DNA from 2 places in the Spirillospora sp. NPDC048824 genome. Region 2 is predicted to be linked to the other one. Evidence: riboswitches for the same ligand, from Rfam matches in the RefSeq annotation. Region 2 holds a riboswitch; the other holds the start of a gene.

Region 1 (14,769 bases), on a different contig from region 2:
GCGGCCGGGGAACGCGGCAGCGTCGTCACGCTGATCTGCGACGGTGCCGAACGCTACACCGGCACCTACGGGTCGGACGCGTGGCTGGCCGAGCAGGGCCTGGACATAGGGCCCTACCTCGCCGCGCTGAACGGTTTCCTGAAGACCGGTGAGCTGCCCGCTACCCTGTGAAACGGACGGGGTTGACGAGGTCGGCGTAGATGAGCAGCCCGCCCATGATGATCAGCACGGCCGCCATCACGTAGGTCACCGGCAACGCCTTGGCCACGTCCACATAGCCGGGGTCGGGCCTCCGGAAGACCTTGGCGAACGCCTTCTTGATCGCCTCCAGGAGGGCGCCTGCGATGTGCCCTCCGTCCAGCGGCAGCAGCGGGACGAGGTTGAACATCCCGACCGCGAGGTTCAGCGACCCGAGCAGCATCACGAAGTAGGAGACCTTCTCGGTCCCGGTCAGGGTGTCGGACGCGGCGACGTCCCCGCCGATCCGGCTGACGCCGACGACCCCGATCGGGCCGTTCGGGTCGCGTTCCTCCCCGCCGAACGCCGCCTCCCAGATGCCGACCATCTTCTCCGGCATCCGCACCAGCGCGCCCGCGGTGCGGGCGGTGAGGTCGCCCATCGTGCTCGCGACCGCGCCGGGGCCCTGCCGCTCGACGGCGCTGGTCGGCGTGATGCCGAGGAACCCGACCTCGACGATCTTGTCCGGGTCCTCCAGGTGGTACATCCGGTTGCGGGTGATCGGGACGTTCAGCTTCACGTCCCGCCCGTCGCGCTCGACGGTCATCGGCACGGTCTGCCCGCCCGCCCCGCGGATCAGCTCCTGCAGCTGCCGGTAGTCGTCGATCTTCTGGCCGCCGAACACGACGATCTGGTCACCGGCCTGCAGCCCGACCTGCTTCGCCGGGGTCGGCGCGGCGTTCGCCGGGCACTCGGTGAGCTCGGACTGGCTCGCCGGCACCATGCATTCGGCGACCTCCCGGATCACCGGCTGCGGCTGGTTCGTGCCGATGCCCATCAGCAGGATCGCGAAGAACACCACCGCCAGCAGCAGGTTCATCGCGGGCCCGCCGGACATGATCAGCAGCTTCTGCCACCACTTCTTGCCGTAGAAGACGCGGGTCTCGTCTCCCGGCCGAACCTCCTCCAGCGCCACCCCGCGCGCGGACTCGATGAGCCCCTGGAACGGGCCGGTGCTGGCCTGCCGGATCTTCCCGGGTGCGTCTCCTTTGCGCGGTGGCAGCATCCCGATCATCCGGATGTAGCCGCCGAGCGGAATCCATTTGATCCCGTACTCGGTCTCGCCGCGGCGCCACGACCACATCGTCGGACCGAACCCGACCATGAACTGGGTGGTCCGCACCTTGAACAGCTTGGCGAACGAGAAGTGCCCGAGCTCGTGCAGCGCGATGGACACCAGGAGGCCGAAGAACAGAATCAACGCTCCAGCCAGGTATGCCATGCGGCTAGCCCCTCCGGTCGTGCACCCCGCTCACCGGGGGGTGGTCTCCAGCAACCCAACTCAGAGTACGGCACGGCTCCCGGTTTGGTTGAACCAGCGCGCAAGGCGGCCGGACGCCCTCACGGCCCCGAATTGGAACCGAGTTGCTAAGCGGCCCCCACGCCATTGGCACGCACGAGAGTATTCGCGCGCCACGCCACCTGCGCATCATGGCGGCCCCACCCCGGTCCATGGAGGTACTGCCTTGAAACGCGGTCATGTAGCGGCCCTGGCGTTGATGCTCGCCCTGGCCGGATGCGGCGGCTCCGGCGACGGCGGCGGGGCCGCCGAGTCACCCGGCCCTTCGTCCTCGTCGTCCGGCAAGGGGACGACGGTCCTGCCCACCCCGCCCGGGCAGTCGAAGGCGGCCAAGGCGTTCAACGACTGCATGCGCAAGCAGGGCGTTGAGCTGCCCAGCCCGAACCCGACCGCCACACCGGCCGAGAAGGAGATCAAGAAGCGCATGACAGCCCTGCGCGCGTGCATGAAGGCCCTGTCGTCGTCCCCGCCCGCCCAGCCGCGCTGAATCCGGCGGTATCGGACGCACGCAGAGGAATGCAATACTGGCGCAGCCGATGATCCCGTGCGGGAGAGTCCCTTGCAGCCGGTGAGGGACGCCGAAGGAGCAAATCCTCCCCGGAACCTCTCAGGCCCATGGACCGCACGGGTACGGCGACCTCTGGAAAGCGGGGACCCGGGTCCCCCGCCGAAGGTGAAAGCCCGCCCCGGTGGCGGGTGAATCTCTCAGGCGCCGATGACAGAGGGGGAGGCACCGAGCCGACCGGTGCGCGAGTGGGACGATGGACCATACGCGCCCGCGACGAAGGAGCCGAACCGATGTCCGCCGACCCGACCGCGAAGAAGACGCCGCTGCACGACGTCCACCAGGACCTCGGCGCGAACCTCGTCGACTTCGCCGGCTACCTGATGCCGCTGCGCTACGCGAGCGAGACCGCCGAGCACCAGGCCGTCCGCACCGGCGCGGGGCTGTTCGACCTGTCGCACATGGGGGAGATCTTCGTCTCCGGGCCGGGCGCGGGCGCGGCGCTCGACTTCGCGCTGGTCGGCAGTCTCGCGTCGATGCCGGTGGGCAAGGCCCGCTACACGGTGGTCTGCGGGCAGGACGGCGGCGTCCTGGACGACGTGATCGTCTACCGGCTCGCCGACGCCACCTGGATGGTCGTCGCGAACGCCGCCAACACGGGCGTCGTCCGGGAGGCGCTGACCGAACGGGCAGCGGCCTTCGAGGCGGCCGTCGAAGACCGTTCCGGCGCCTACGGGCTGATCGCCCTGCAGGGTCCCCGTTCCCAGGAGATTCTCGAAGGGTTCACCGACGCGGCCATCGCCGACCTCAAGTACTACGCGGTCCTCGCCGGGCGGGTCGCGGGCGTCGACGCCCTCATCGCGCGTACCGGGTACACGGGCGAGGACGGCTTCGAGCTGTTCGTCGACGCGTCCGACGCCGTCGCGCTGTGGAAGGCGCTCGCCGGAGTGGACGGCGTCGTCCCCGCCGGGCTGTCCGCGCGCGACACGCTGCGACTCGAAGCGGGCATGCCGCTGTACGGCAACGAACTGACGGCCGAGACGACGCCGTTCGAGGCGGGCCTCGGCCGGATCGTGAAGCTGGACAAGCCGGGCGACTTCGTTGGAAAGACCGCCTTGGCGGCGCTGGCGCAGACCCCGCCCGGCCGTAGGCTCGTGGGACTGGTCGCGCGCGGGCGTCGCGCGCCGCGAAAGGGGTATCAGGTCGTCACGTCGGGCGGCACGCCGTGCGGGGTCGTGACGAGCGGCGCCCCGTCGCCCACACTGGGCACGCCGATCGCCTTGGCGTACCTCGACAGCGGCGCCGAGGAGACGGACCTCGCGGTGGACGTCCGCGGCCGGCACGAGCCGGTGGACGTGGTCGCCCTCCCGTTCTACAAGCGTTCCTAGAAGAGAAGGTGTGAGGGTGCGGGGGTCACCCCCACAGTGACACCCCACCATGACCAGAAAGAAGTGATCGTGAGCGTTCCGGAGCAGCTCCGCTACAGCGAAGAGCACGAGTGGGTGTCCGGCCTCGGTGGCGAGGACGGCATCGTCACCATCGGCATCACCGCGCACGCCGCCGACGCCCTCGGGGAGATCGTCTACCTCGAACTGCAGCCGTCCGAGGGCGACGCCGTCGAGGCGGGCGAGCCCTGCGGCGAGATCGAGTCGACCAAGTCCGTCAGCGACATCTACTCCCCCGTCAGCGGCGAGATCACCGCGATCAACAGCGCGGTAGTGGACGAGCCCAAGGTCATCAACGACGACCCGTACGGCGAGGGCTGGATCTTCAAGGTCCGCATCTCCGACGAGCCGGGCGACCTGCTCGACTCCGTCGCCTACGACAAGCTGATCGAGGAGAGCTGATCTTGAGCCTGAACGATTCGCTCGCCGCGGCCGACCCGGAGGTCGCCGCGGCCGTCGCCGCCGAGCTCCGTCGGCAGCAGTCCACCCTCGAAATGATCGCCTCGGAGAACTTCGCGCCGGTGTCGGTCCTGGAGGCGCAGGGCTCAGTCCTCACCAACAAGTACGCCGAGGGCTACCCCGGCCGGCGCTACTACGGCGGCTGCGAGCACGTCGACGTCACCGAGCAGCTCGCCATCGACCGCGCCAAGTCGCTGTTCGGCGCCGAGCACGCGAACGTCCAGCCGCACAGCGGCGCGCAGGCCAACACGGCCGTGTACTTCGCGATGCTGCAGCACGGCGACACGATCCTCGGGCTCGACCTCGCGCACGGCGGGCACCTCACCCACGGGATGCGGCTGAACTACTCCGGCAAGACGCTGAACGTGGTGCCGTACCACGTCCGCGCGGAGGACGGCCTGGTCGACATGGACGAGGTGGCGTCCCTCGCGGCCGAGCACCGTCCCAAGATGATCGTGGCGGGCTGGTCGGCGTATCCGCGGCAGCTCGACTTCCCGGCGTTCCGGGAGATCGCCGACTCGTCCGGTGCCCTGCTCATGGTCGACATGGCGCACTTCGCCGGCCTCGTCGCCGCGGGCCTGCACCCGTCGCCCGTCCCGTACGCGGACATCGTCACGACCACCACGCACAAGACGCTCGGCGGCCCCCGCGGCGGCCTGATCCTCGCCCGCGAGGAGTACGGCAAGAAGATCAACTCCGCGGTGTTCCCCGGCATGCAGGGCGGCCCGCTGGAGCATGTGATCGCCGCCAAGGCCGTCGCCCTCAAGATCGCCGCCTCGGACGAGTTCCGCGCCCGCCAGTCCCTCACCGTCGAGGGAGCCAGGCTCCTCGCCGAACGTCTTCTCGCCGAGGACTCCGCCAAGGCCGGCGTGAGGGTCCTGACCGGCGGCACGGACGTCCACCTCGTCCTTGTCGACCTCGTGGACTCCGACCTCACCGGCCGCGACGCCGAGGACCGCCTGCACGGCATCGGCATCACCGTCAACCGCAACGCCGTCCCGAACGACCCGCGTCCGCCGATGGTGACGTCGGGCCTGCGGATCGGCACACCCGCCCTCGCCACCCGCGGCTTCACCACCGCCGACTTCGCCGAGGTCGCCGACATCATCGCGCTGGCCCTCCAGCCGGCCTTCGACCGCGACGCCCTGTCGGCCCGCGTGAAGGCCCTCGCCGACGAGCATCCCCTGTACCCGGACCTGTGACGGCACCGCGCCCCCTTCCATTCCGGGAGGGGGCGCGAGCTACAACGGAGTAGCAATGGCCATCAGCGTTTTCGACCTGTTCAAAATCGGGATCGGCCCCTCGTCCTCCCACACCGGCGGCCCGATGGCCGCCGCACACCGCTTCGCCCAAGCCCTGCACCGTGACGGCCTCCTGGAGAAGACAGCCTCCGTCCAGGTGGTGCTTTACGGTTCCCTCGGCCTCACCGGAAAGGGCCACGGCAGCGACAAGGCCGTCATCCTCGGCCTCGAAGGCGACAAACCCGAACGGGTCGACGTCGACGGCATAGACGCCCGCCTGGAGAGAATCCGCGAACGCGGAACCCTGCGCCTCTTCGACGACCACGAAATCCCCTTCGTGGTCAACGAACACCTCGTCTTCGAACGCAGGAAATCGCTCCCCGGCCACCCCAACGGCATGCGCTTCACAGCCCTCGACGCCTCGGGCGACGAACTGCGCACAAGGGTCTACTACTCCGTCGGCGGCGGCTTCGTCGTGGACGAGAACGCCACCGGTGCCGACCGCATCAAACCCGACGACACCGCCCTGCCCCACCCCTTCGACACGGCCGCCGAACTCCTCGAACGCTGCCGGGAGACGGGCCTGTCGATCTCCGCCCTCATGCTGGAGAACGAAAAGGCGTTCGGCCGGACGGCACGGCAGATCCACGACGACCTCCTGAACCTGTGGCACGTCATGTGCGCCTGCGTGACCCGGGGCTGCACCAGCGAGGGCCTCCTGCCCGGCGGCCTGAAGGTACGCCGCCGCGCACCCCAGCTGCACCGCCAGCTGTCCACCGAAAAGGCGTCCGACCCCCTCCACGCGATGGACTGGGTCACCCTTTTCGCCCTGGCCGTCAACGAGGAGAACGCCGCCGGTGGCCGCATCGTCACCGCCCCCACCAACGGCGCCGCCGGCATCATCCCGGCCGTCCTGCATTACTACGACCGCTTCGTCCCCGGCTGCGACGACGACGGCATCGTCCGGTTCCTGCTGACCGCCGGCGCGATCGGCGTCCTGTTCAAGCAGAACGCCTCCATCTCCGGCGCCGAGGTCGGCTGCCAGGGCGAGGTCGGCTCCGCCTGCTCCATGGCCGCCGCCGGCCTCACCGAGGTCCTCGGCGGCACCCCCGAGCAGGTCGAGAACGCCGCCGAGATCGGCATCGAGCACAACCTCGGCCTCACCTGCGACCCGGTCGGCGGCCTCGTCCAGGTCCCCTGCATCGAACGCAACGCCGTCGGCGCCATCAAGGCCATCAGCGCCGCCCGCATCTCCCTCCGCGGCGACGGCCGCCACTTCGTCTCCCTCGACAAGGCCATCAAGACGATGCGCGACACCGGCCGCGACATGCTCGACAAGTACAAGGAGACCTCCCGGGGCGGCCTCGCCGTGAACGTCATCGAATGCTGACACCGGGAGGCTGACGCGGGGAGGCTGACGCGGGGACGTACGGCCGGTCCGGGTGAACGTACGCGGTCCGGCTACCGGTAGCCGCGTTTGAGCAGGTATCTGGCTCCTGCCTCGTAGCCCTCGGGGGTGAGCGGTTCGAAGCCGAAGGCGTCGGCGAGCCGGTCGGTGATGTTGAAGGCGGCGCAGACCGCCAGCGCGTCCTGGATCTGCCGGGGTGAGGCACCGGCGGCCAGCACTTCCCGCATGTCCTCGGCGCCGGCCTTTCCCTCCCGGGTCAGCTTGCCGAGCATCCGCAGCGTGGCCCGCAGCGGCTCTTCGACGGGCGCGGTTTCGAGGTCGGCCAGCACCGCCGCGACCCGCGGCCCGTCCTGGTACGCCTGGCTTGCCGTCGCGGTGTGCGCGCCGACGCAGAACGCGGTCCCGTTCACTTCGGACACGTAGGCCGCCATCAGCTCCCGGTCGCCCACCGACCAGGCGGACGGCCCGCGCATCGCCTCGTGGGTGAACTCCTTGGCGCGGGCACCGTAGAAATCGGGCCGGTAGAAGACCAGCCTGGCGGCGTCCGGTACCGGATGCCTGGAGAACAGCCTGATGAGCGCGAACAGCACTTTGGTACCGCGGCCGTAACCATGGTCGAGGATGTCAAGTCGCATGATCCGGACTCCCCTGAGCGGTCGCTTCGGCCAGGGCCGCCAGTCCGGCTTCGTACTGCCGGGCGGACTGGCCGACCGCGGCGCATATCACCAGCTCGAAAAGCTGGTCCTCGGTGCAGCCCGACGCCTTCGCCGCGGCCAGGTCCGCCTCGGTGACCTGCGCCGGGCTGCCGGCGACCTTGCCGATCAGCGCGTCCAACGGCGGAGGGAGGCCGTCGTTGCCGAAGGCGCGCGCCCGCTGCTCCGCCGACGCCCGGCCCTCCCCGTTCAGCACGCGACCCACCAGGGCTCGGTACGCTGCCCGCTTCTTGTCCTCGTCCGGCACGGTGCCTCCACCTCCTTCATGACTGGGCTGTCCACCCTCATGTCTAAGACGAATGGCACGCCCCCGTACAGGACACGCAGCGATGAGTTTGTGAGGGGACCTCGAACCCGCGACGCGCGAGACGTACGACGGCGGCGTGACCAAGGTGACCTACCGGGACGCGGACGGCAATGAGATCAGCATCGGCGGCGGCCCCGGCTGACGCTCCCCGGACACCGCGCCGACGTCCTGGAGTTCCTCATGGGGTCAGGGCGCCGCGGCCGGTGGGCGAGTGGGCGCCCTGGCGGGCCTCGTTGCCGCAGTGGCGGCAGATGACCATGGGGCTGACCGGGTGCCCGCAGGAGTGCTGCCAGCGGACGGGCGGGTCGTCCGCGTGCAGGTGACGGTCGCCCCACCTCATCAGGACGAGCAGGACGTCGCACAGTTCCACGCCCGCGGGCGTCAGGTGGTATTCGTAGCGGGCCGGGTGGTCGCTGTAGCGCTCGCGGCGGATGATGCCGTTCGCCTCCAGTTTGCGGAGCCGGGACGCGAGGATGTCGCGGGACGCGCCGGTGTTGCGGACGATCTGGTCGAAGCGCCGCACCGCGTAGCTGAGCTCGCGGATGACGAGCAGGCTCCAGCGTTCGCCGACCAGGTCCAGGGTGTCGGCGACCGAACACTCGCGTGGATGGGCGTCCTTCGGCATACCGGGAAGCCTATCCGCGGGACCTGGCCGGCTCATCCGTCAGAGCCTCTCGATGACGGTGGCGTTGGCGAGGCCGCCGGCCTCGCACATGGTCTGCAGCCCGTACCGCCCGCCGCGGTCTTCGAGGGCGTGCAGCAGGGTCGTCATGATGCGGGTTCCGCTGGCGCCGAGAGGGTGGCCGATGGCGATCGCGCCGCCGCGGACGTTGACGCGCGCGAGGTCGGCGCCGGTTTCGCGCTGCCAGGCGAGGACGACGGGTGAGAACGCCTCGTTCACCTCGAACAGGTCGATGTCGGTGAGTGCGAGGCCGGCCCGGTCGAGGACCTTCTCGGTCGCCGGGATGATCGCGGTGAGCATCAGCAGCGGGTCGTCACCGGTCACGGCGAAGGCGTGGAAGCGGGCGCGGGGCCGCAGGCCGAGGCGCTCGGCGATGTCGGCGCCCATGACCAGGACGGCGGCGGCGCCGTCGTTGATCGGGGACGCGTTGCCCGCGGTGATCTTCCAGCCGATCTCGGGGAACCGCTCGGCCATGCGCTCGTCGTAGTAGGCGGGCTTGAGCCCGGCGAGGATCTCGGGGGACGTTCCGGGGCGGACGGTCTCGTCCCGCTGCCCCGTCCAGGCGACCTCGCGGTCGAACTCGCCGTTCTTCCATGCCTCGGCGGCGCGCCGGTGCGACTCGCCGGCGAAGGCGTCGAGTTCCTCGCGGGACAGGTCCCAGCGGGCGGCGATGAGTTCGGCGCTGATGCCCTGGCCGACGAGGCCGTCCGGGTACCGCTCGCCGAGCATCGCCCCGTACGGGTTGCTGCCGGGCAGCACGCTCGACCCCATCGGGACCCGCGACATCGACTCGACGCCGCACGCGATCGCGATGTCGTACGCGCCGCTCTGCACGCCCTGCGCCGCGATGTGCAGGGCCTGCTGGGACGAGCCGCATTGCCGGTCGACGGTCATGGCGGGGACGCTTTCGGGGAACCCGGCGGCCAGGACGGCCGTGCGGGTGATGTTGAGCGCCTGGTCGCCGACCTGGGTGACGACGCCGCCGACGACGTCGTCGACCTGCGCCGGGTCGATGCCCGCACGTTCGACGAGCGACTTCAGGGTCCGTGCCAGCAGGTCGGCCGGGTAGTCGTCGTGCAGCATCCCGTTGGGCTTGCCCTTGCCGACCGGCGTGCGCACCGCCTCCACGATTACCGCGTCCCGCATGATCCCACCTCCGTTGTGTTTTCCAACTCGCTCTCGAAGTATGCGATCAGTAAGTTGGAAAACACAACCCACTTCCCCGTGCCCTGCCTCACACCCGCGAACCGGGACCGGGGCCGGGGCCGGAAAGACAGAACCCGGGGGTCACGGCGTATACCGTCGTGACCCCCGGGCGATCGGGCCGCTCAGCGGGAGGGGCCCATACTGTGGTGCGCCTGTTCCCTCCAAACGTCGAAGGACCCCGTGGTGGAGCCGCCCGAGACTTCGAGGTCGGACAAGCGTGCCTCCTTCATGTCCTCGACGTTACGTTCACCTCGGACATTAACCCCATAAACCTCGAATAGCCCTCAATGGACCACAAAGTGTCGTCAAGCATCAGATGACGGTTGACGCCCGTTCTCCGGGCACCAGGCGCAGACAGCGGGTCAATGCCGGTTCACTCGACCGGCGCGGAGCGGGCGCCGCCTTCACGGGGCGTGTTGCGCACGTCGCGTGGCAGCCCCTGCCCCTTGAACATCTCACGCATCTTGCGGGCGGCGTCGCCGGGCTTCCTCTTCTGCCCCTCGCCCTCGGTGCGGGGCGGGCGCTTCTCGCGCTCCCGCTCGGTGCCCCCGGTCGCCTTGTCGTCGGCGCTGTCTGCCTTGTCGTTCACGACAACTCCCCCGAAGTCGTTTCACCCTCGCCCCATGCGTACCCCGTCTACCCGGGGTAGAAGCGCAATTCCGGGCGGCCGACCTGACCGTAGTGGGGGCGGCGGTACGCCAGGCCGTTCTCCGCGAGGTACTCCAGGTAGCGGCGGGCGGTGACGCGGGAGACGCCGGTGAGGTCGGCCGCCGCCGCGGCGGACAGCCCGTCGGCGGCGCCGGTCAGCACCTCGGTGACGGCCTGCAGCGTCTCGCCGCTCATGCCCTTGGGCAGCGAACGGTGGTCGGGGGTGCGGAGGGTGGCGAGCATGCCGTCCACGTCGGCCTGGCCGCTGACCTCGCCGGCGCCGACCGCCCGCTCCCTGAACCGTGCGTACCGGTCGAGCTTGTCGCGCAGGGACGCGAACGTGAACGGCTTGAGCAGGTACTGGACGACGCCGACCGACACCGCCGACCGGATCACGGCCAGGTCGCGGGCGGAGGTGACGGCGATGACGTCCACGTCGCAGCCGCCGGCGCGGAGCGCGCGGCACACCTTGAGGCCGTGGGTGTCGGGCAGGTAGAAGTCCAGCAGGACGACGTCGACGCCGGTGCGCTCGCAGAACCGCAGCGCGTCCGCCCCGGAGTGGACGACGCCGGAGACGGCGAAACCGGCGACGCGTTCGACGTAGGAGCGGTGCGCCTCGGCGGCGACCGGGTCGTCCTCGACGACGAGCACTCTGATCATGACGGGTCCAGGGGCAGCCGGACGGTGAAGACGGCGCCGGCGTCGTGCCCCACGTGGACGTCGCCGCCGTGGCGCCGGACGGCCTGCCCGACCAGCGCGAGACCGAGGCCGTGGCCGACGGTCCCGCCGGACGTCTTGGTCGTCCAGCCGCGCCTGAACATCTCGGGCACGGCGTCCGGGTCCACCCCGGGCCCGCTGTCGGACACCTGCAGGACGAGTGCGCCGTCGTCCTTGCGGGCCCTGACGACCACCCGGGGCGGGCGGACGTCCGCGCCCGCGAGTGCGGCGTCCACCGCGTTGTCGATGAGGTTGCCGAGGATGGTGACGAGGTCGCGGGGCTCGGCCACGCCCTCGATCACGGTGTCCTCGGTGACGACCAGGTCGACGCCGCGTTCTCCCGCCTCCGCGGACTTGCCGAGCAGCAGGGCCGCCAGCACCGGTTCCGTCACCGAGCCGACGACCCGGTCGGTGAGCCGCTGCGCGGTCCTCAGCTCGGCGGTGGCGAACTCGACGGCCTGCTCGGGGCGGCCCAGCTCCACCAGCGACACCACCGTGTGCAGGCGGTTCGCGGCCTCGTGCGCCTGCGACCGCAGCGACTCGGCGAACCCGCGCACGGTGTCGAGCTCACCGGTCAGCCCTTGCAGCTCGGTGTGGTCGCGCAGGGTGACGACGTTGCCCATCGCCCGGTCCCGCGACCGGACGGGTGAGGTGTTCACGACGAGGACGCGGGTGTCGGCGACGTGGATCTCGTCGGAGCGCGGCTCCGGTGAGACGAGCGTGGCGACCAGCTCGTCCGGCAGGCCCAGCTCCGTGACGAGCCGTCCCCGCAGTTCCGCCGAGGGCACTTTCGGGGGGTTCAGGTCGAGGAGGTCCCGGGCGGCGTCGTTGCAGAGGACGACGCGTCCCGACCGGTCCAGGAGAAGGAGGCCCTCCCGGACGGTGTGCAGGATCGCCTGGTAGTACTCGAACATTTCGCGCAGCTCGCCGGGCGCGACGCCGCGGGTCTGGCGGCGCAGCCGGGCGGCGACCAGGTAGCTGCCGGCCACGCCGACCGCCAGGACGGCGGCGGCGACACCGACCAGGTAGAGGAGCCGCTGCCGCAGCTCCGCGGAGATGACGCGGATCGTGATGCCGACGGCGACCAGCGCGACGATCTTGCCGCCGTCGTAGACGGGTGCGACGGTGCGGACGGACGGGCCGAGCGTGCCGGTGTAGGTCTCGGTGAACGTCAGGCCGGCGAGGGCGGGCCCGGTGTTGCCGACGAAGTGCCCGCCGATCCGGGACGGGTTCGGGTGGGTGTAGCGGATCCCCGCCGGACTCATGATCGTGATGAAGTCGACGCCGGTGTCGTGGCGGACGCGTTCGGCGTACGGCTGCAGCAGGCTGCTGGGGTCGGGCGACGCGACCGCGGTACGGACGTTGTCCGCGTCCGCGATGCTCTGCGCGACCGCCGTGACGGTCTGCGTCGCGGCGTCGTCCGAGGACCGGCCGGCGTCCAGGTAGGCGATGGTCGCGCCGGCCGCCACGAGCAGCCCGACGATCGCGGCCTGCAGCACCAGCAGTTGCCGCGCCAGGCTCCAGTTGCCGGGAACCGTCCATCCGGGACGCCGCACACGCGCACCTTTCGTCTCGGACCCACCGTGAACGAAATGTACACAAGGGTGACCGCCCGCATCAGAACTCGCATAGTGACGGGTGCACAGCGTTCAGTCCCCCACCGACCATTCGCTTCCGACTTGCGCGGCCCCTCCCCCCAGCGCAGGCGCCCGCCGTGTGCATGTGCCCGCTCCGCCGGCACATGGGCGTCTGCCGAGGGCGCGGGCGCCCGTCCGGGATCCGCGCCCGCAAGGGCACGGGCTCCCGGACGGGCGCCGCCCCGTGTACCGCGAACGCACCGCCCGGGTTTTCGTCCACCGGGTGCACTGCGCCGGCCTGCGGCGTGCCGTCCTTCCGAAATCCGCCGACGAAGGCGGCGCGCCGCAGCTCAACGCGCCGGTGAACGATCTCGGGGGCGGCCGTCCGGCGTCGGCGTCACCCCGCCTCCGACGCCGGGCGGCCCGCGTCCGGTCAGGCGGCCTCGGGCTGCGGGCGGCGGCGTCTCCCCGGCCGCGGGCGGTCGGGGCGGAAGCGGATCACCACCGGCAGGTCGGGCATGCCGACGGCGCGGCGGTAGCGTTCGACCGGGCCCGCGCCCAGTTCCCCGTACACCTCGCCGACCAGGGTGTCGCCGGCGCAGGCGACCTTCAGCAGCAGCCGGGGCTTGTCCGCGGTGCCGGTGAGCCGGACCCGGGTGGCGTGGACGCCGGGCAGTTCGCGCGCGGCCCGGGCCAGGTCGCCGGCCGCGGCCCTGGCGCGGACGCGGGTCTGCGGGTCGACGTCCGGCCACCACTGGTGGACGGCGTACCGGGCCTGGACGACCAGCCACAACTGGCCGGCGAGCGCCAGGATCTCCGCGATGCCGGCGGCCGCCGGCAGGAACCAGCCGTGGTCGGCGGCGAACCGGGCCGGCGCCGGGTCGAGCAGCGGACGCTCCGCCACGGCGCCGAACGCGCCGAGGCCGGCGGCGAACGCCGTGGCGCCGCACGCGAACAGCACCGCCCCGAGCACCGCTATCGCGATCTTCATGTCAGTCCCTTCGCCAGCCGAGCCGGACGTCGACCTGGGGCCGGTGCATCGGCTCTATCCGGTCCAGCCGGGCGTCGATTGCGAGGTGGACGAGTTCCGCGAGGTTGGCCGGGTTGCGGTAGTCGGTGACGGCCCTGACGAGAAGGCCCCTGCGGAAGAGCCCCAGGCCCCGGACGCGGGCGCTTTCGATGCCGGGGACGTCGAGCGCCGCGTCCGCGACCGTCCGGCGCAGGGCGGCGCGCCCGACGGCGCCGGCCTGGCGCGGGTCGGAGCCGGCCAGCGGGATGCCGCGCAGGCGGCCGGGCAGCGCGGCCAGCAGGAACGCGAGGCCGAGGAAGGCGGTCGCGCCGGACCCCAGCAGGACGTCCGGGTCCCGCCAGGAGAGCCGCCGCAGCGCGTCCGCGATCACGGCCACCCCCGGCACGGGATGGACGCCGGAGCCGAGCGCGGCGGCCAGCAGTTCGATGGCGGCGACCCCGCCCGCGACGGTCACCAGCAGCGCGGCGGCGACCCCGGCGAACGCGCGGCGCGGCCGGAACTCGCGGACGGCGAGCCGCCGCGCCTGCCGCCTGCTCTGCGCCTCCTCGATCAGGTCCTTGACCAGCGTCTCCGTCATGGCCACCCCCGTGAGCCAATCGGCACGACCGACATCGTCACCCATGGTGAGGCATTGTCACGTGGAGTGAAACTCGCCATGCCGACATCTCACGCGTCGGCCGAACGGAACGCGCCGGACGGAACGCGCCGGCCGGTGGAACAGGTCAGCGGAAGACGACCGTCCGGTCCCCGTTGAGCAGGACGCGGTGCTCGGAGTGCCAGCGGACCGCGCGGGCGAGGGCGAGGCATTCGACGTCGCGTCCCACGGCCACCAGTTCCTCGGGGCTGTGGGTGTGGTCGACGCGCGCGACCTCCTGCTCGATGATCGGGCCCTCGTCCAGGTCGGCGGTGACGTAGTGGGCGGTGGCCCCGATCAGCTTCACGCCGCGCGCGTGCGCCTGGTGGTAGGGGCGGGCGCCCTTGAAGCTCGGCAGGAACGAGTGGTGGATGTTGATGATCGCGCCGGGCAGCTTGGCGCAGAAGTCGTCGGAGAGGATCTGCATGTACCGCGCGAGGACGACGAGGTCGGCGCGGTAGTGCTCGACCAGCGTCAGGATCTCGGTTTCCTGCGCGGCCTTGCCGCCGGAGCCGACGGGCAGATGGTGGTAGTCGATCCCGTACGACTGGGTGAGGGGCCGCAGGTCGGGGTGGTTGGACGCGACCGCGACGATGTCGATGTCGAGCAGCCCCGACCGCGTCCGGTAGAGCAGGTCGTTCAGGCAGTGCCCGCCCTTCG
Region 2 (14,769 bases):
GCCGCGCCGCCGCCGCCACGAAGGTCTCCGCCCGCCACCGCGGCGGCAGGTCCCACCAGCAGAAGTAGGACGGGCCGGACGGGGCGGCGGCGCCCGGGAGCAGCTCGCCGGCGAGCCGCAGGCGGGACGCGGCGTCCACGCGCTTGGCGCGGGTCACCGACTCGACGGTGCCGTCGGCGATCCAGCCGGACGCCGCCTCCAGCGCGAACCCCGGCGGCGCCCACGCACCGGAGCGCAGGGCGGCGGCGACGCGCCCGGCCAGCGCGGCGGGCGGGACGGCGAACCCGATGCTCAGGCCGGGGGAGAGACGCTTGGACAGGCTGTCGACGAGCACGGTGCGATCCGCGGCCGCCGCCGCCAGCGGCGCCGGGCCGCCCTCCCGGAGGAACGCCCAGATGCGATCCTCGATCGCGTGCAGGCCGAGCCGTTCCAGGGCGGCGGCCAGGTCGGCGCGGCGCTCCTGCGGCATGGTCGTCCCGTACGGATTGTGCAGCGTCGGCTGGACGTACACGGCGCCGAGCGGGGTGCCGCGGTGGGCGCGGGCCAGGGCGTCCGGGCACAGGCCGTGCTCGTCGGCCTCGACCGGGACGAGCGTGACGCCGAGCCGCGCCGCGATGCCCTTGATCACCGGGTAGGTGACCGCCTCGACCGCGAGCCTCCCGCCGGGCGGCACGAGGGCGGCCACGGCGCCCGCGATCGCCTGCCGCCCGTTCCCGGCGAACAGGACGCCGGACGGTTCGGGCCGCCAGCCCGGCGCGGCCAGCAGCGCGGCCGCCGCCTCGCGGGCGGCGGGCGTCCCGGTGACGCCGGCGGGACCGAGCGCCGCGCCGAGGACGTCCGGGCGCAGCAGCCGCTCCATTCCGGCGGCCATCAGCCCGCTCTGCTCCGGCACCTCGGGGTAGCTGAGCTCCAGGTCGACGCGCGCGTCCGCCGGCTCCGACAGCGCCGGGCCGGACGGGCGCCCGGCCGCGCGGACGAACGTGCCCCGCCCCACCTCGCCCACCGCGAGTCCGCGCCGGGCGAGTTCCCGGTAGACGCGGCTCGCCGTCGAGTTCGCGATGCCGCGCTCCCGTGCGAACGTGCGCTGCGGGGGCAGCCGGTCGCCCGGCCGCAGCCGGCCCGCCCGGATCTCGGCGGCCACCGCGTCCGCGACTTTCCGGTAGTCCTCCATCGCCACCCCCCAAGTTTGATTGCACCGAGATCAATTTAATTATTGCACTGAGAAAGTTACGAGATCTAGGCTCGGGTCATTCAATGCACCAGGAGCATAATGATCTCGTTCACCGCCATGGCGGCCATCGCCCTCATCGCCCTCGGCCTCGTCCTCACCCCGGGCCCCAACATGATCTACCTGGTGTCCCGGTCGGTGGCGCAGGGCCGCCGCGCCGGGCTGATCTCGCTCGCCGGCGTCACCGCCGGGTTCCTGGTCTACGTCGCCGCCGCCACCGCCGGGATCACCACCGTCTTCACGCTCGTCCCGCCGCTCTACACGGCCATCAAGGCCGCCGGGGCGGTCTACCTGCTGTGGCTGGCCTGGCGGACGGTCCGGCCGGGCGGGACGGCGGCGTTCGCCGCCGCGGACCCGCCCGCCGACCGGCCGCGCCGGCTGTTCACCATGGGCCTGGTCACCAACCTGCTCAACCCCAAGATCGCGATCCTGTACGTGTCGCTGCTGCCGCAGTTCACCGACCCGGACCGCGGCCACGTCGCCGTCCAGAGCATGCTGCTCGGCGTCACCCAGATCGCCGTCGCCGTCGCCGTCAACGCCCTCATCGTGCTCGGCGCGGGCGGCATCGCCGTGTTCCTGGCCCGGCGGCCCGGCTGGCAGCGGGCCCAGCGCTACCTGATGGGATCGGTGCTCGCCGGCCTCGCCGTCCACATGGGCCTCGGCCGCCCCGCCACCGCCTGACCCGCCACCGCCCGTATCGCCACCGCCCGTATCGCCACCGCCCGGCCCGCAGCGGAGGGCCCGCGTGCGGGCCCACGGCGATCAGCGGGAAGACTGGGCACGTGACCCCCACCAAGATCCTCGTCGTGGACGGCGATGCCCGCCTCGCGGAGCTCGTCGCGACCGCGCTGCGCTACGAGGGCTTCGAGACGGCCGTGGCCGGGTCCGCCGCCGAGGCGCTGGCGGGCGTCCCGCGGTTCGGCCCCGACCTGATCGTCCTGGACGCGATGCTGCCGGACGGGCCCGGCGCGGACGCCCGCACCCGGCTGCGGCGGGCCGGCTGCGAGGCGCCGGTCGTGTTCCTCGCGGACCGCGACGCCGCCGGGGACGAGTCCAAGGGCCCCACCACCGCCGCGGACGGCCACATGGCCAAGCCGTTCAGCCTCGCGGAGCTGATCGCGCACATCCGCGCCGTGCTGCGCCGCACCCGGCCCTCCGCGCGGGAACGGGCCCGGCTGACGATCGCCGACCTGGAACTCGACGAGGACGCCTGCGAGGTACGGCGCGGCGGCGTCCCGATCGGCCTGACCCCCACCGAGTTCACCCTCCTGCGCTACCTGCTCCTCAACTCCGGCCGGGTGCTGGCGAAAAGGCGGCTCCTCGACCATGTCTGGCCCTACGACTTCGACGGCGGCGACGGCGTCGTCCAGACCTCCATCAGCCGCCTCCGCCGCAAGCTCGACGACCGCGGCCCCCGCCTCATCCACACGGTGCCGCGGGTCGGGTACATCCTCCGCCTGCCGAGGGACGGCTGATGCCGCGCCGTCCGCCGTCCCTTGCCATGATGGGGCGATGATCGCGCGGAAGGACGACGACGCCCCCGGATGGCGGCGGCCCGACGCGTCCATGTCGCTGCTCGCCGACCTGTTCGCGGGCAAGCTCCTCGACCCCGGGTACGCGGAGGCCGCCGCGCGGCGGGCCCGCCGCGCGGACCGGCCGGGCGCCCCCGGCCCCCGGCGGGGACGGCTGCGGGGGAGCGGTGTCCTGCTCGTCCTCGTCCTCACCGGGGCGCTGGTCACGGTCGCGGGGGCGGAGGTGCGCCGCAGCGAGCCCGTCGCCGCCGAGCAGCGCTCCCGGCTCGTCGGCGAGATCAACGCCCGCACCGCCGAGACCGACGGCCTGCAGCACCGGCTCGGCCGGCTCCGGGCCGAGACCGAGCGGCGGCGCGCCGCGGCGCTGGCCCGCAGCGACGCCGGCCGCCGCGCCCGGGCCCGGCTGGCCCGCGCGGCCGCGGCGGCGGCCGCCGCGCCCGTCGCCGGCGAGGGCCTGGTGATCACACTGGACGACGCGCCGCGCGGCGATCCGGACGCGCCCGGCACGCGGGACGAGGCCGCCGCGGGCGCCCGCGTCTATGATCAGGATCTCCAGGTCCTGGTGAACGGGCTCTGGGCGGCGGGCGCCCGGGCGATCGCCGTCAACGGCCAGCGGCTCACGGCGACGACCGCGATCCGCACCGCCGGTGAGGCGATCATGGTCGACTACCGGCCGCTCGCCCGGCCCTACGAGGTGACGGCGCTGGGCGACCCCGGCGGCCTGCGGGACGCCTTCGCGGGCTCGGCCGCCGACCGGCGCCTGCGGGCGCTGAAGGACCGCTACCGGATCAGGTACCGTACGCGCCGCGCGCCGGACGTGCGCCTGCCCGCCGCGGGGCCGGTCCGGCTGCGGTACGCCGTCCCCCGCGGGGAGGACGGCCCGTGAGAGAGGTGACCCGGGCGTGATCGCGCTCATCGGGCTGGTGATCGGCGTGGCGCTGGGCCTGCTGCTGCAGCCGGACGTGCCGCTCTGGCTGCTGCCGTACCTGCCGATCGCGATCGTCGCGGCGCTGGACGCCGTGTTCGGCGGCGTCCGCGCCCGCCTGGAGGGCATCTTCGACGAGAAGGTGTTCGTGGTCTCTTTCGTCGGCAACACCGTCGTCGCCGCGCTGATCGTCTTCCTCGGCGACAAGCTCGGCGTCGGCTCCCAGCTGTCCACCGGTGTCGTGGTCGTCCTCGGCATCCGGATCTTCTCCAACGTGGCGGGCATCCGGCGGAGGCTGTTCGGGGCATGACGATGAAGGAGAGCGAACGCGGGGACGGCGGGCCCGGGAACGGGCGTCCGGACACCGGCGCGGACGAGCGTCCGGCCGAGCCCGCCGGCCTGCGCGGGCTCGCCGCGCTGTTGAGGCCGCGAGTCAGCCGGGGCCAGCTCGCCGGCGGGGTGCTGTGCCTCCTGCTGGGCTTCGCCGTCGTCGCCCAGGTCGAGTCGACCGGGCGGGACACCACGTTCGCCACCGCGCGGCAGGACGAGCTCGTCGGAATCCTGTCCGATCTGGGCCAGCGGTCCGAGCGGCTGCGAGGCGACCTGCGCGAGCTGGAGGAGACCAGGGCCGAGCTGGAACGGGACGCCGAAGGCGAGACCGCGCTGGAGGAGGCCCGCGAGCGGGCGGCCACCTACGGCCTGCTGGCGGGAACGGTCCCCGCCGAGGGGCCCGGCATCGAGATGGTGGTCGGCGACCCGGGCGGCGGCGTCAAGGCGATCAACCTGCTCGACGCCCTGGAGGAACTCCGGGACGCGGGCGCGGAGGTCGTCCAGGTCAACAACGTGCGCGCCGGGGTCGACACCTACTTCCTGGACGGCCCCGGCGGCATCCTGGCCGACGGGGAGCCCCTCACCGCCCCGTACCGCTTCCTCGCCATCGGCGACCCCCACACGATGACGACCGCCCTGAACATCCCCGGCGGCCTGGTGAAGACGCTCCAGGGAGCGGGGGCGTCCGTCCTGATCAACCCGCGCGCGAAAGTGACCGTCGGCGCGATACGGTCTCCGTAGAGGGAACGGGGGAAGCGGTGAACCGGGCGCCCGGCACAGGCGTCGCGATCGGGCCGTCCGCGCGGCGGCATAGACCTGCGATCATTGACGAATGTAGTTTGGACCGGTCGGCTCACCGTTCCAGTTGACCCCTCGGGTAATACCCGCGTAAGTTGCGGCGACCGTCGCGTGAGCGGCCGGTGAGTTGGACCGTGGTCGGGGGACGGGTCCCCGGCGTGGGTTGGTTTGATGGATGCGCGTGGCGCAGGCGGCTCCCGCTGCGGCGGGACGGCCGCGGGCGGTACGCCGATGGTAGGAGGCCGAGCCGATCGATGCCGAGCGTCTACTGCACGCAGTGCGGTCACGCCAACCCGGACGATGCCCGCTTCTGCTCGAACTGCGGCACTCCGCTGACGCGGAGTTCGCCGTCGCCGCCTCCCCGCGAGTCCCCTGGTGAGTCCACGTCCACGATCTCCATCGGCGGGTTCGAGGCCCTGGACACCGACGCGGGCGCCGAGGAGCCGGCCGGCCCCGACCAGATGGCCATGGAGGCCCTCCCTCCGGGGACGGCGCTGCTCGTGGTCAAGCGGGGCCCCAATGCCGGCAGCCGCTTCCTCCTCGACAAGGACCGCACGTCCGCCGGCCGGCACCCCGAGAGCGACATCTTCCTGGACGACGTCACCGTCTCCCGCAGGCATGCCGAGTTCTCCCGCCAGGGCGGTGCGTTCTCCGTCCGCGACGTGGGCAGCCTCAACGGCCTCTACGTCAACCGGCAGCGGATCGACCAGGCCGCGCTGTCGGGCGGCGACGAGGTCCAGATCGGAAAGTTCCGGCTGGTGTTCCTGACCAACCCGGCGCACGGCTGACCGGCGGAGCACGGCGAGCACGACACGAGGTCGCGGCGACGATGGGAGGGGCCTTGAACGCGCAGCCAGCCCGGTCCCTGATGACGATCGGGGACGTCCTCGGGCTGCTCCGGCCCGAATTCCCCGACATCACCATCTCCAAGATCCGGTTCCTGGAGTCCGAGGGCCTGGTCGAGCCGCAGCGCAGCCCGTCCGGCTACCGCAAGTTCGGCGCCGCCGACGTGGAGCGGCTCCGGTTCGTCCTCGCCGCGCAGCGCGACCACTACCTGCCGCTGCGCGTCATCCGGCAGCATCTGGAGGCGTGCGACCGCGGCGAGAGCGTTCCGCCGCTCGGCTCCCGCAAGCCCGGCGACCCCGGTACGCCGCAGCGCCGCCCCCGCACGCTCGTCGCCGCCGACACCACCGCCGACGACCCCGCCGTCCGGCTGACGCGCCGCCAGCTCCTGGACGGCGCCGGCATCGACGAGGCCCTCCTGGCCAGGCTGGAGGAGTACGGGCTCGTCCGCAGGGCCGGCGCGCACTACGAGGGCGACGCGCTCAGCATCGCGCGGGCCGCCGCGGCGCTCGGCGAGTTCGGATTCGAGGTCCGGCACCTGCGGGCGGTCAAGGCCGCCGCCGACCGGCAGGCGGGCCTCATCGAGCAGATGGTCGCGCCGCAGCTGCGGCGCCGCAGCCGGGGCGCCCACGAGCAGGCCGCCGAGATCGCGCGGGAGATCGCCGCCCTGTCGGTCAGGCTCCACGCCGCCCTGGTGTCGGCCGGTCTCCGTGAAAGCCTCGACCGCTGATCATGGGCGCCGCGGAGGATTTTGCCGGACCCGCGGCAACACGAGCTGTCCGGGGCGGGGTGTACGTTGGCTACAGGGTTCGGTCACGAATCGATCCGCTGCACGTGGTGATCGAGATAGCGAGAACCAGCAGGGAGCCGCAGTGAAGCAGATGGAGGTCGTCGGCGTCCGGGTCGAGATGCCCTCCAATCAGCCGATCGTCCTGTTGAAGGAGACGGAGGGCGATCGTTACCTGCCCATCTGGATCGGGGCGGTGGAAGCGACCGCGATCGCCTTCGCCCAGCAGGGGGTTCTGCCCGCCCGCCCCCTCACCCACGACCTGTTCCGCGACGTGCTCGACGCCCTCAGCGTGCAGCTCCGCACCGTCAACATCACGGCGCTGCGCGAAGGCATCTTCTTCGCCGACCTCATCTTCTCCAACGGCGTCGAGGTGAGCGCCCGCCCCTCCGACTCCATCGCCCTGGCCCTGCGCACCGGCGCCACGATCTTCGCCAGCGAGGACGTCCTCGAAGAGGCCGGAGTGGCCATCCCGGACGAGCAGGAGGACGAGGTGGAGAAGTTCCGCGAGTTCCTCGACACCATCTCCCCGGAGGACTTCGGCCGCGCGGGCTGACGGACGCCCGCCGCCGGGTCCGCATGACCGCGACTGCGCGGGGCATAGAGCGAACGTGGGGAATGTCACCCTCGGGTGTATGGTCATGCCCTGCCGCGATTGGTTGTGCATCGCCCCGGACCTGCCGGTTTTTACCGGGCGGCCTCCGGGGTAAGAGTGGTGAGGCGGTGAAGGTGCGCAGTTTGCCCACGTGAAGCCGGTTCATCCGGGCATGCGACGCGCCGACGGTGAACGTTGACCACACCCTGACCGGCACCTACCGTGCTGGTGGAACACCCGTGGTGTAATTCGTCAAACCCCCTTGACGAAGCGGCACGGGCTGATAGAAGCCGGAGGTCCGCGTGGCGGTGAGCAGCGGCGAGGGCAAGGCGACCCCCGACAGGCACATGGCGTCCCGGCAGGCCGGAGAGCAGGGCCTGCTCTTCGAAACCCAGGTCTCGGCGCCGCCGGAGGATGTCGGTTACCGCGGCCCGACCGCGTGCTCGGCGGCGGGGATCACCTACCGGCAGCTCGACTACTGGGCGCGCACGAAACTGGTGGAGCCGAGCGTGCGGCCGGCGCACGGGTCGGGCAGCCAGCGGCTCTACAGCTTCCGCGACATCCTCGTCCTGAAGGTCGTGAAGCGGCTCCTGGACACCGGTGTGTCGCTGCAGCAGATACGCACGGCCGTCACCCACCTGCGGGACCGGGGCGTCCGGGACCTGGCGCAGATCACGCTGATGAGCGACGGCGTCAGCGTGTACGAGTGCACTTCGCCCGACGAGGTCGTCGATCTGCTGCAAGGCGGGCAGGGCGTGTTCGGCATCGCGCTCGGGAGGGTGTGGCAGGAGGTGGAGGGCAGCCTCGCGGAACTACCCGGTGAGCGGGCCGCCGCCGCCGACGACGACCCGTCCGAGCACCCCCACGACGAACTGGCCGGCCGGCGGCGCGCCCGCCGCACCGGCTGACGACCACGGCCTGACGACCACGGCCTGACGACCACGGCCTGACGACCACGGCCTGACGACCACGGCCTGACGACCACGGGCAGGCGATCAGAGCGACTCCCGGCGCTGCAGGTAGGTGAACGCGCCCCATCCCGGCAGGACCGGCAACCACAGCGTGAGAAGCCGGAAGAGCAGCACCGCCGACGTCGCCGTCTCCGCGGTGAGCCCCGAGATCGTCAGCGCGAGCGTCAGGGCCCCCTCGACGGCGCCGAGGCCACCGGGCGTCGGTGCCGCCGACCCGACCGCGTTGGCGGTGAGGAAGACCACCACGACGGTCGTCAGCGGCAGCGACCCGCCGAAGGCGCGGATCGAGGCGTCCAGGCAGAGCACGAACGCCGCCGTCAGCAGCAGCGTCCCGCCCATTCCCGTGACCAGCTTCTTCGGGGTCTGCAGGACGTCCACCAGCCGGGGCACCACACCGGAGAACATGCTCTTCAGCCGCGACGTGACCTCCCGCCGGACCCGCGGGACGGTCATCGCCAGCCCCGCCAGCAGCCCCAGCGACAGCACCGCGATGACGATCGTGCGGGACGGCGCGAGGTCCTGTGTCGCCTTCGTCGTCGAGCCGGTGAGGAACCCGAACAGGATCAGCAGCAGGATGTGCGTGACCAGCCCCATCAGCTGCGACGCGCCGACGCTCGCCACCGCCAGGCCGGGCCGCAGCCCCGAGCGCTGCAGGTAGCGGGTGTTGACCGCGACGCCGCCCACGGCCGCCGGCGCCACCAGCTTCACGAACGACGCGGCGACCTGGACCAGCACCGTCCGCCCCAGCGGCAGCCGCTCCGGCACGAACCCCATCAGCATGAGCGCCGCGGCCACGTAGGTGAGGGCCGCCCCGCCCAGCGCGGCCAGGGCCCAGTGCCAGCTCGCCGCGGACGCCATGGTCCCCACGTCCATGCTCGCGACCTGCGGGATGACGATGTAGGCCGCGATCGACAGCGCCACGATGCTGAAGATCGTCCGGGGCCGGAACCGTTCCAGCCTGGCCGGTGCGACCTCCGTCTCCGGCTTCAACCGGACGATCTGCTCCCGGATGCGGGTCAGCACCTCCCGGTCGTGGCGCAGCGCCGTCCGGGTCGTCCGCGACAGCGCCACCCTCTGCAGCAGCGGCACCGCGGCGGCCAGAGGCTCCTCGCCCAGCACCGACGCGGCGGTGCGGACCGCCCGCTCCGGCCCCGCCCGCAGCGCGAGCGTCGTCAGCAGCTGCGCCAGGTCGAGCCGCAGCGCCAGGTCGCCCGACGCGGTCTCCCCGGCCCGCAGGTCGGTGATGTAGGCGCGGCCGTCGCCGCCGACCACGATGGCCTCGTCCTGCAGCCGCCGGTGCGCGAGCCGGCCCGCCTGCAGCGAACGGAACTGCCGCCACACGTCCGTCAGCAGCGCGTCGGTGATCTCCTCGCCGGGGACGTCGGCGAGCCGCCGCCCCGGCACGTGCTCGAACGCCAGCAGCGCCGCCTCCGTGCCGACCTCCGACGTGCCGACCAGACGGGGGGTCCGGGCGCCCGCGGCGTCCACCGCGTACGCCATCAGCGACTCCTGCTCCAGGGACCTGCGCAGCGACCGCAGCGCCCGCCCCGTCGTCGTGGACCGCAGCCGCAGCAGCCGCCAGACGCGATACAGCACCCCCGCCGTCTGCTGGTCGCGGTCCAAGACGCGGAGTTCGAGGTCCCATTCGCCGCGGCCGCCGTGGCGGACCGGGAGACGCGCACCGCCGCCGTCCCCCTCCTCGTCCCCGTCCCCGTCCCCGTCCTCGGGACGGGGGGCGAGGACGACGCCGTACCGGCGGGTCTCCTCGGCGCCGCCGGCGGGGTCGTCCAGGCGCGCGGCCCGCTCCGGGCGCAGCCCGAGCCGTTCGAGCGCCGCGACGACCGCCGTGCCCGCGGGACGCGGGTTCGGCGTGCCGACGACGTACAGGGTGCCGTGGCCGATGGCGCGTCCGAGGAAGTAGGTGGCCGCCAGCGCGGACACCGAGGCGTAGTTGGCGGTGAGGCCGGTCAGCGCCGCCAGCCCGATCATCGTCCACGTCGCGGCCTGCCACCGGGCGCGCCCGGCCATTCCGACCGCGCTGACGAAAGCGATCACGGGGGCGATGTCGGTGTGGATGGGGGCCGTCTCCGTGCCGCCCCAGATCAGCGAGTCCAAGACGCCGCCGGGCGCCGCCCGCACCACGAGGTCGTCCAGCCCGACCGTGATCCCGAATGCGATCATGGCGGCCAGCAGCGCGATCGCGACACGCGTCCCGTCCTTGTGGAACAGCCGCTCGATGCCGAACGCGATCGGCGCGGCCAGCACGCCGAAGCTGGAGATCAGCGTGGCCAGGGACAGCAGCAGCCAGGGCGCGTGCGCGGTGCCCTCCTGGATGTCGGCGTGCAGGCCGTGCGTCGTCCCCTTCGCGAACGACACCAGCAGCATCACCGCCGCCAGGCCGGTCACCGACGCGGCGAACCTGATGGCGTCCGACGGGCGGCGGATCCGGTCGGGCTGGGCGGGCTCGTCGACGGGCACACCTGAGGCCGCGCCCTGCCTGGGACGCACCGTTCCGTCGCGGGTCTGCGTCACGCCGTACCGCCGCCCTGACCATCCGTCATCGCGATCAGCGTCCCAGAACCGGCGGCGCGCCGTCGAGCGGCCGGCGGCCGTCCGGCCGTCGTGTGTGCACCGGCAGCCCCATCTCGCGTCCCGAGGCCCCGAGGCCCGTTACCTCCCAGGTCAGACCTCCATATCCTACTCATTGGTAAGGCGGGATGCCGCCGGTCGCTCGCGCCGGGCCGGGGAGGGCCGATCCCGGGCCGCGGCTTTGGGTAGGGTTTGTCGAGGACATGCCGTCGACCCTGTGCGGGAGAGACCCCACGCCGCCAGCGTGGGGCGCCGAAGGGGCAACCTCCCCGGAACCTCTCAGGCAAAAGGACCGCTGGGCGAGGCACCTCTGGAAAGCAGGCGTCGGTCCCCGCACGCGGGGAAGGGCGTCTCACCGAAGGGGAAACCCCGCCGCGCGGGTGAAGCTCTCAGGTGCCGATGACAGAGGGGGAGACCGGCCGCCGGCCCCGCGCCGGCGGCGGATCTGAGCATCGCAGCAGCCAGGAGGCTCTCCATGACCGCCCAGTTCTTCGCCCCCGTGGCCTCGCCGCAGCACCCCCGTTCCACGTTCGCCGACCGGCATGTCGGCCCCTCCGCCGCCGACCAGGCCCGGATGCTCGCCGTGATCGGCTACTCCGGCATCGAGGCCCTCATCGACGACGCGGTGCCCGCCGCGATCCGCACGTCCAGGCCGCTGGACCTGCCGCCCGCGCTGAGCGAGCCCGCCGCGCTGGAACGGCTGCGCGAGCTCGCCGCCCGCAACACCGTCCTGACGTCCATGATCGGCCTCGGCTACCACGGCACGGTCACCCCGGCCGTCATCCTGCGCAACGTCATGGAGAACCCCGGCTGGTACACCGCCTACACCCCCTACCAGCCGGAGATATCCCAGGGGCGCCTTGAGGCCCTGCTGAACTTCCAGACCGTGGTCGCCGACCTGACGGGCCTGCCGGTCGCGAACGCGTCCATGCTGGACGAGGGAACCGCCGCCGCAGAGGCGATGGCCCTCGCCCACCGCGTCTCCAGGCGCAAGGACCCAGGGACGTTCCTGGTCGACGCCGACGCCCTCCCGCAGACGATCGACGTCGTGCGGACGCGGGCCGTCCCGCTCGGCATCGAGGTGGTCACCGCCGACCTGGCCGGCGGGCTTCCCGAGGGGGACTTCTTCGGCGTGCTGCTGCAGTACCCGGGCGCGTCCGGCGCCGTCCGCGACCTGGAGCCGGTCATCGGCCAGGCGCACGACCGCGGCGCCAGGGTCGTCGTCGCCGCCGACCTGCTCGCGCTGACGCTGCTGCGCCCGCCGGGCGAGTCCGGCGCCGACATCGCCGTGGGCTCGACGCAGCGGTTCGGCGTCCCGTACGGCTTCGGCGGCCCGCACGCCGGCTACATGGCGGTCGGCGAGGGGATCCAGCGGCAGCTCCCCGGACGGCTCGTCGGCGTGTCCGTCGACGCCGGCGGCGCCCCCGCGCACCGGCTGGCGCTGCAGACCCGCGAGCAGCACATCCGGCGCGAGAAGGCCACCAGCAACATCTGCACCGCGCAGGTCCTCCTCGCCGTCATGGCGAGCATGTACGCCGTCTACCACGGGCCGGAGGGACTCGCCGCGATCGCCCAGCGGACGCACCGCCGCGCCGCGGAGATCGCCGCGGGGCTGCGCGGCGGCGGCGTGGAGATCGTCCACGACGCGTTCTTCGACACCGTCCTCGCCCGCGTCCCCGGCCGCGCCGCGGAGGTCGTCGCCGCGGCCCGCGAGCGCGGGATCAACCTGCGTCCCGCCGGCGCCGACCACGTCGGGATCGCCTGCGACGAGACGACGCTGCCCCGGCACGTCACCGCCGTCCTGGAGGCGTTCGGCGTCCCGGCCGCCGGCGCCGCCGAGGCGGCCGAGGCGCTCCCGGACGGGCTGCGCCGCGAGAGCCCCTACCTGACCCACCCGGTCTTCCACGCGCACCGCTCCGAGACCGCGATGCTGCGCTACCTGCGCAGACTCCAGGACAAGGACATCGCCCTCGACCGCTCCATGATCCCGCTCGGTTCCTGCACGATGAAGCTGAACGCCACCGCCGAGATGGAGCCGATCACCTGGCCGGAGTTCGCGGACATCCACCCGTTCGCCCCCGTCGACCAGGCCGCCGGCTACGTCGAGCTGATCGGCGAACTGGAGCGCGCGCTCGCCGAGATCACCGGGTACGCCGAAGTCTCCGTCCAGCCGAACGCCGGCTCGCAGGGCGAGCTGGCCGGCCTGCTCGCCATCCGCGGCTACCACGCATCCCGCGGCGAGCGGCACCGGGACGTGTGCCTGATCCCGTCGTCCGCGCACGGCACCAACGCCGCCAGCGCCGTCATGGCCGGGATGCGCGTCGTCGTCGTCAAGTGCGACGAAGGCGGCAACGTCGCCCTCGACGACCTGCACGCCAAGATCGGCCGGCACGGCGACCGGCTCGCCGCGATCATGGTGACCTACCCGTCCACGCACGGCGTCTTCGAGGAGACGATCACCGACGTGTGCGCGGCCGTGCACGAGGCCGGCGGCCAGGTCTACGTGGACGGCGCCAACCTCAACGCGCTCGTCGGCCTGGCCCGTCCCGGCGAGTTCGGGTCGGACGTCTCGCACCTCAACCTGCACAAGACGTTCTGCATCCCGCACGGCGGCGGCGGCCCCGGCGTCGGGCCGATCGGCGTCCGCGAGCACCTGGCCCCGTTCCTGCCGAACCACCCGCTCCGCGCCGAGGCGGGCCCCGAGACGGGCGTCGGCCCGATCTCCGCGGCGCCGTGGGGCTCGGCGGGCATCCTGCCGATCTCCTGGGCGTACATCGCGATGATGGGCCCGGACGGCCTGCGCGCCGCCACCGAGGGTGCGATCGTCGGCGCCAACTACCTCGCCGCCCGCCTCGCGCCGCACTACCCGATCCTGTACACCGGCCGCAACGGCCTCGTCGCCCACGAGTGCATCGCCGACCTCCGGAAGATCACGAAGGAGACCGGGATCACCGCCGAGGACGTCGCCAAGCGCCTCATCGACTACGGCTTCCACGCCCCGACCCTGTCGTTCCCCGTCGCCGGAACCCTGATGATCGAGCCGACCGAGTCCGAGGACCTCGCCGAGCTCGACCGGTTCTGCGACGCCATGATCGAGATCCGCCGCGAGATCCAGCGGGTCGCCGACGGCGGCTACGACCGCGAGGACAACCCCCTCAAGAACGCCCCGCACACCGCCGCCTGCCTCATCTCCGACGACTGGAAGCACGCCTACACCCGCCAGGAGGCCGCCTACCCCGTCCCCGCCCTGCGCGACGACAAGTACTGGCCGCCCGTCCGCCGCATCGACCAGGCGTACGGCGACCGCAACCTCGTCTGCTCCTGCCCGCCCCCGGACGCCTTCGAGGACTGAGCCCGGAAGCGGGGGCACAATTCGTGATCTTGGTGAGGTTCAGGGTGTCGCCGCGAGACGTGGAAGGGCCGGATCGCTAGGCTTTTCCGGCGACCCCGACCCCCAGAGGGCAGATCGATGAGCGAGTCACCGGAGCGTGTGTCCGACGACCCGGCGCAGTTGTGCGAGGAGGCGCGGAACCTCGCCGAGAACGGTGCGGCGGAGAGGGCGGCGCCGCTGTTCGAGAGGGTGCTCGCGCTCGGTGAGACGCCCTGGCGGGCGCAGGCCGCGCTGGGGCTGGCCGTCGTCCTCGACGACTCCGGTGACGTGGAGGGGGCGCGGGAGGCGGACCGCGCCGCGATCGCCACCGGGGATCCCGAGTACGGGCCGCGCGCCGCCTACCATCTGGCCCTCACGCACGAGCGGGCCGGTGAGCACGGCCGGGCGGCGCCCGCCTGGCGGGTCGTGGTCGACTTCGGCAACGCCGCCTACCTTCCGCCCGCCCACCTGGCGCTCGCCCGGATCGCCGACGACGCCGGCGAGTTCGACGAGGCCCGCGAGCACTGGGAGGCGGTGATCGGGACCGGTGACGCCGAGTACGGGCCGCCCGCCGCGCACGACCTGGCCCAGCGGCTGCTGGAACGCGGCGATCCCGCGCGGGCCCAGCGGATCCTCGCCGCCGGGCTCAGGCTGATCGACCGGGCCACCGCCCCGTACGCCTACGCGCGGCTCGCCGTGGCGCTCGGCATCTCCTACCTCGATCAGGCGATCGGCGCGTTCGGCGCGGCGCTGGGGGAGGAGCCGCCCGACCCGGAGGTGGGGCCGCTGGCCACCGAGCTG

The links. A riboswitch is a leader RNA that binds a small molecule or an ion and turns the genes downstream of it on or off. The one in region 2 is predicted to bind glycine.
Region 1: it holds a riboswitch for glycine, as region 2 does, so the genes downstream of both, gcvT (glycine cleavage system aminomethyltransferase GcvT) here and gcvP (aminomethyl-transferring glycine dehydrogenase) in region 2, are expected to answer to the same signal.

What each region holds. Positions count from the first base shown of each region.
Region 1 is NZ_JBICUS010000021.1:64,989-79,757, reverse strand. Features, by position in the region: gene ACGFIS_RS32030 (PLP-dependent cysteine synthase family protein) at 1-171, shown strand, start outside; gene ACGFIS_RS32025 (M50 family metallopeptidase) at 161-1,459, opposite strand; gene ACGFIS_RS32020 (hypothetical protein) at 1,704-2,024, shown strand; glycine riboswitch at 2,075-2,170, shown strand; gene gcvT (glycine cleavage system aminomethyltransferase GcvT) at 2,336-3,430, shown strand; gene gcvH (glycine cleavage system protein GcvH) at 3,500-3,889, shown strand; gene glyA (serine hydroxymethyltransferase) at 3,892-5,148, shown strand; gene ACGFIS_RS32000 (L-serine ammonia-lyase) at 5,204-6,577, shown strand; gene ACGFIS_RS31995 (carboxymuconolactone decarboxylase family protein) at 6,649-7,230, opposite strand; gene ACGFIS_RS31990 (hypothetical protein) at 7,220-7,555, opposite strand; gene ACGFIS_RS31985 (winged helix-turn-helix transcriptional regulator) at 7,794-8,240, opposite strand; gene ACGFIS_RS31980 (thiolase family protein) at 8,280-9,443, opposite strand; gene ACGFIS_RS31975 (hypothetical protein) at 9,877-10,092, opposite strand; gene ACGFIS_RS31970 (response regulator) at 10,140-10,811, opposite strand; gene ACGFIS_RS31965 (ATP-binding protein) at 10,808-12,424, opposite strand; gene ACGFIS_RS31960 (hypothetical protein) at 12,879-13,436, opposite strand; gene ACGFIS_RS31955 (DUF6286 domain-containing protein) at 13,438-14,052, opposite strand; gene purU (formyltetrahydrofolate deformylase) at 14,198-14,769, opposite strand, start outside.
Region 2 is NZ_JBICUS010000013.1:186,778-201,546, reverse strand. Features, by position in the region: gene ACGFIS_RS25460 (PLP-dependent aminotransferase family protein) at 1-1,171, opposite strand, end outside; gene ACGFIS_RS25455 (LysE family translocator) at 1,271-1,909, shown strand; gene ACGFIS_RS25450 (response regulator transcription factor) at 2,011-2,703, shown strand; gene ACGFIS_RS25445 (DUF881 domain-containing protein) at 2,741-3,646, shown strand; gene ACGFIS_RS25440 (small basic family protein) at 3,663-3,995, shown strand; gene ACGFIS_RS25435 (DUF881 domain-containing protein) at 3,992-4,756, shown strand; gene ACGFIS_RS25430 (FHA domain-containing protein) at 5,068-5,601, shown strand; gene ACGFIS_RS25425 (MerR family transcriptional regulator) at 5,655-6,386, shown strand; gene ACGFIS_RS25420 (bifunctional nuclease family protein) at 6,529-6,999, shown strand; gene ACGFIS_RS25415 (MerR family transcriptional regulator) at 7,341-7,946, shown strand; gene ACGFIS_RS25410 (YbhN family protein) at 8,034-10,541, opposite strand; glycine riboswitch at 10,809-10,903, shown strand; glycine riboswitch at 10,904-11,011, shown strand; gene gcvP (aminomethyl-transferring glycine dehydrogenase) at 11,074-13,950, shown strand; gene ACGFIS_RS25400 (tetratricopeptide repeat protein) at 14,068-14,769, shown strand, end outside.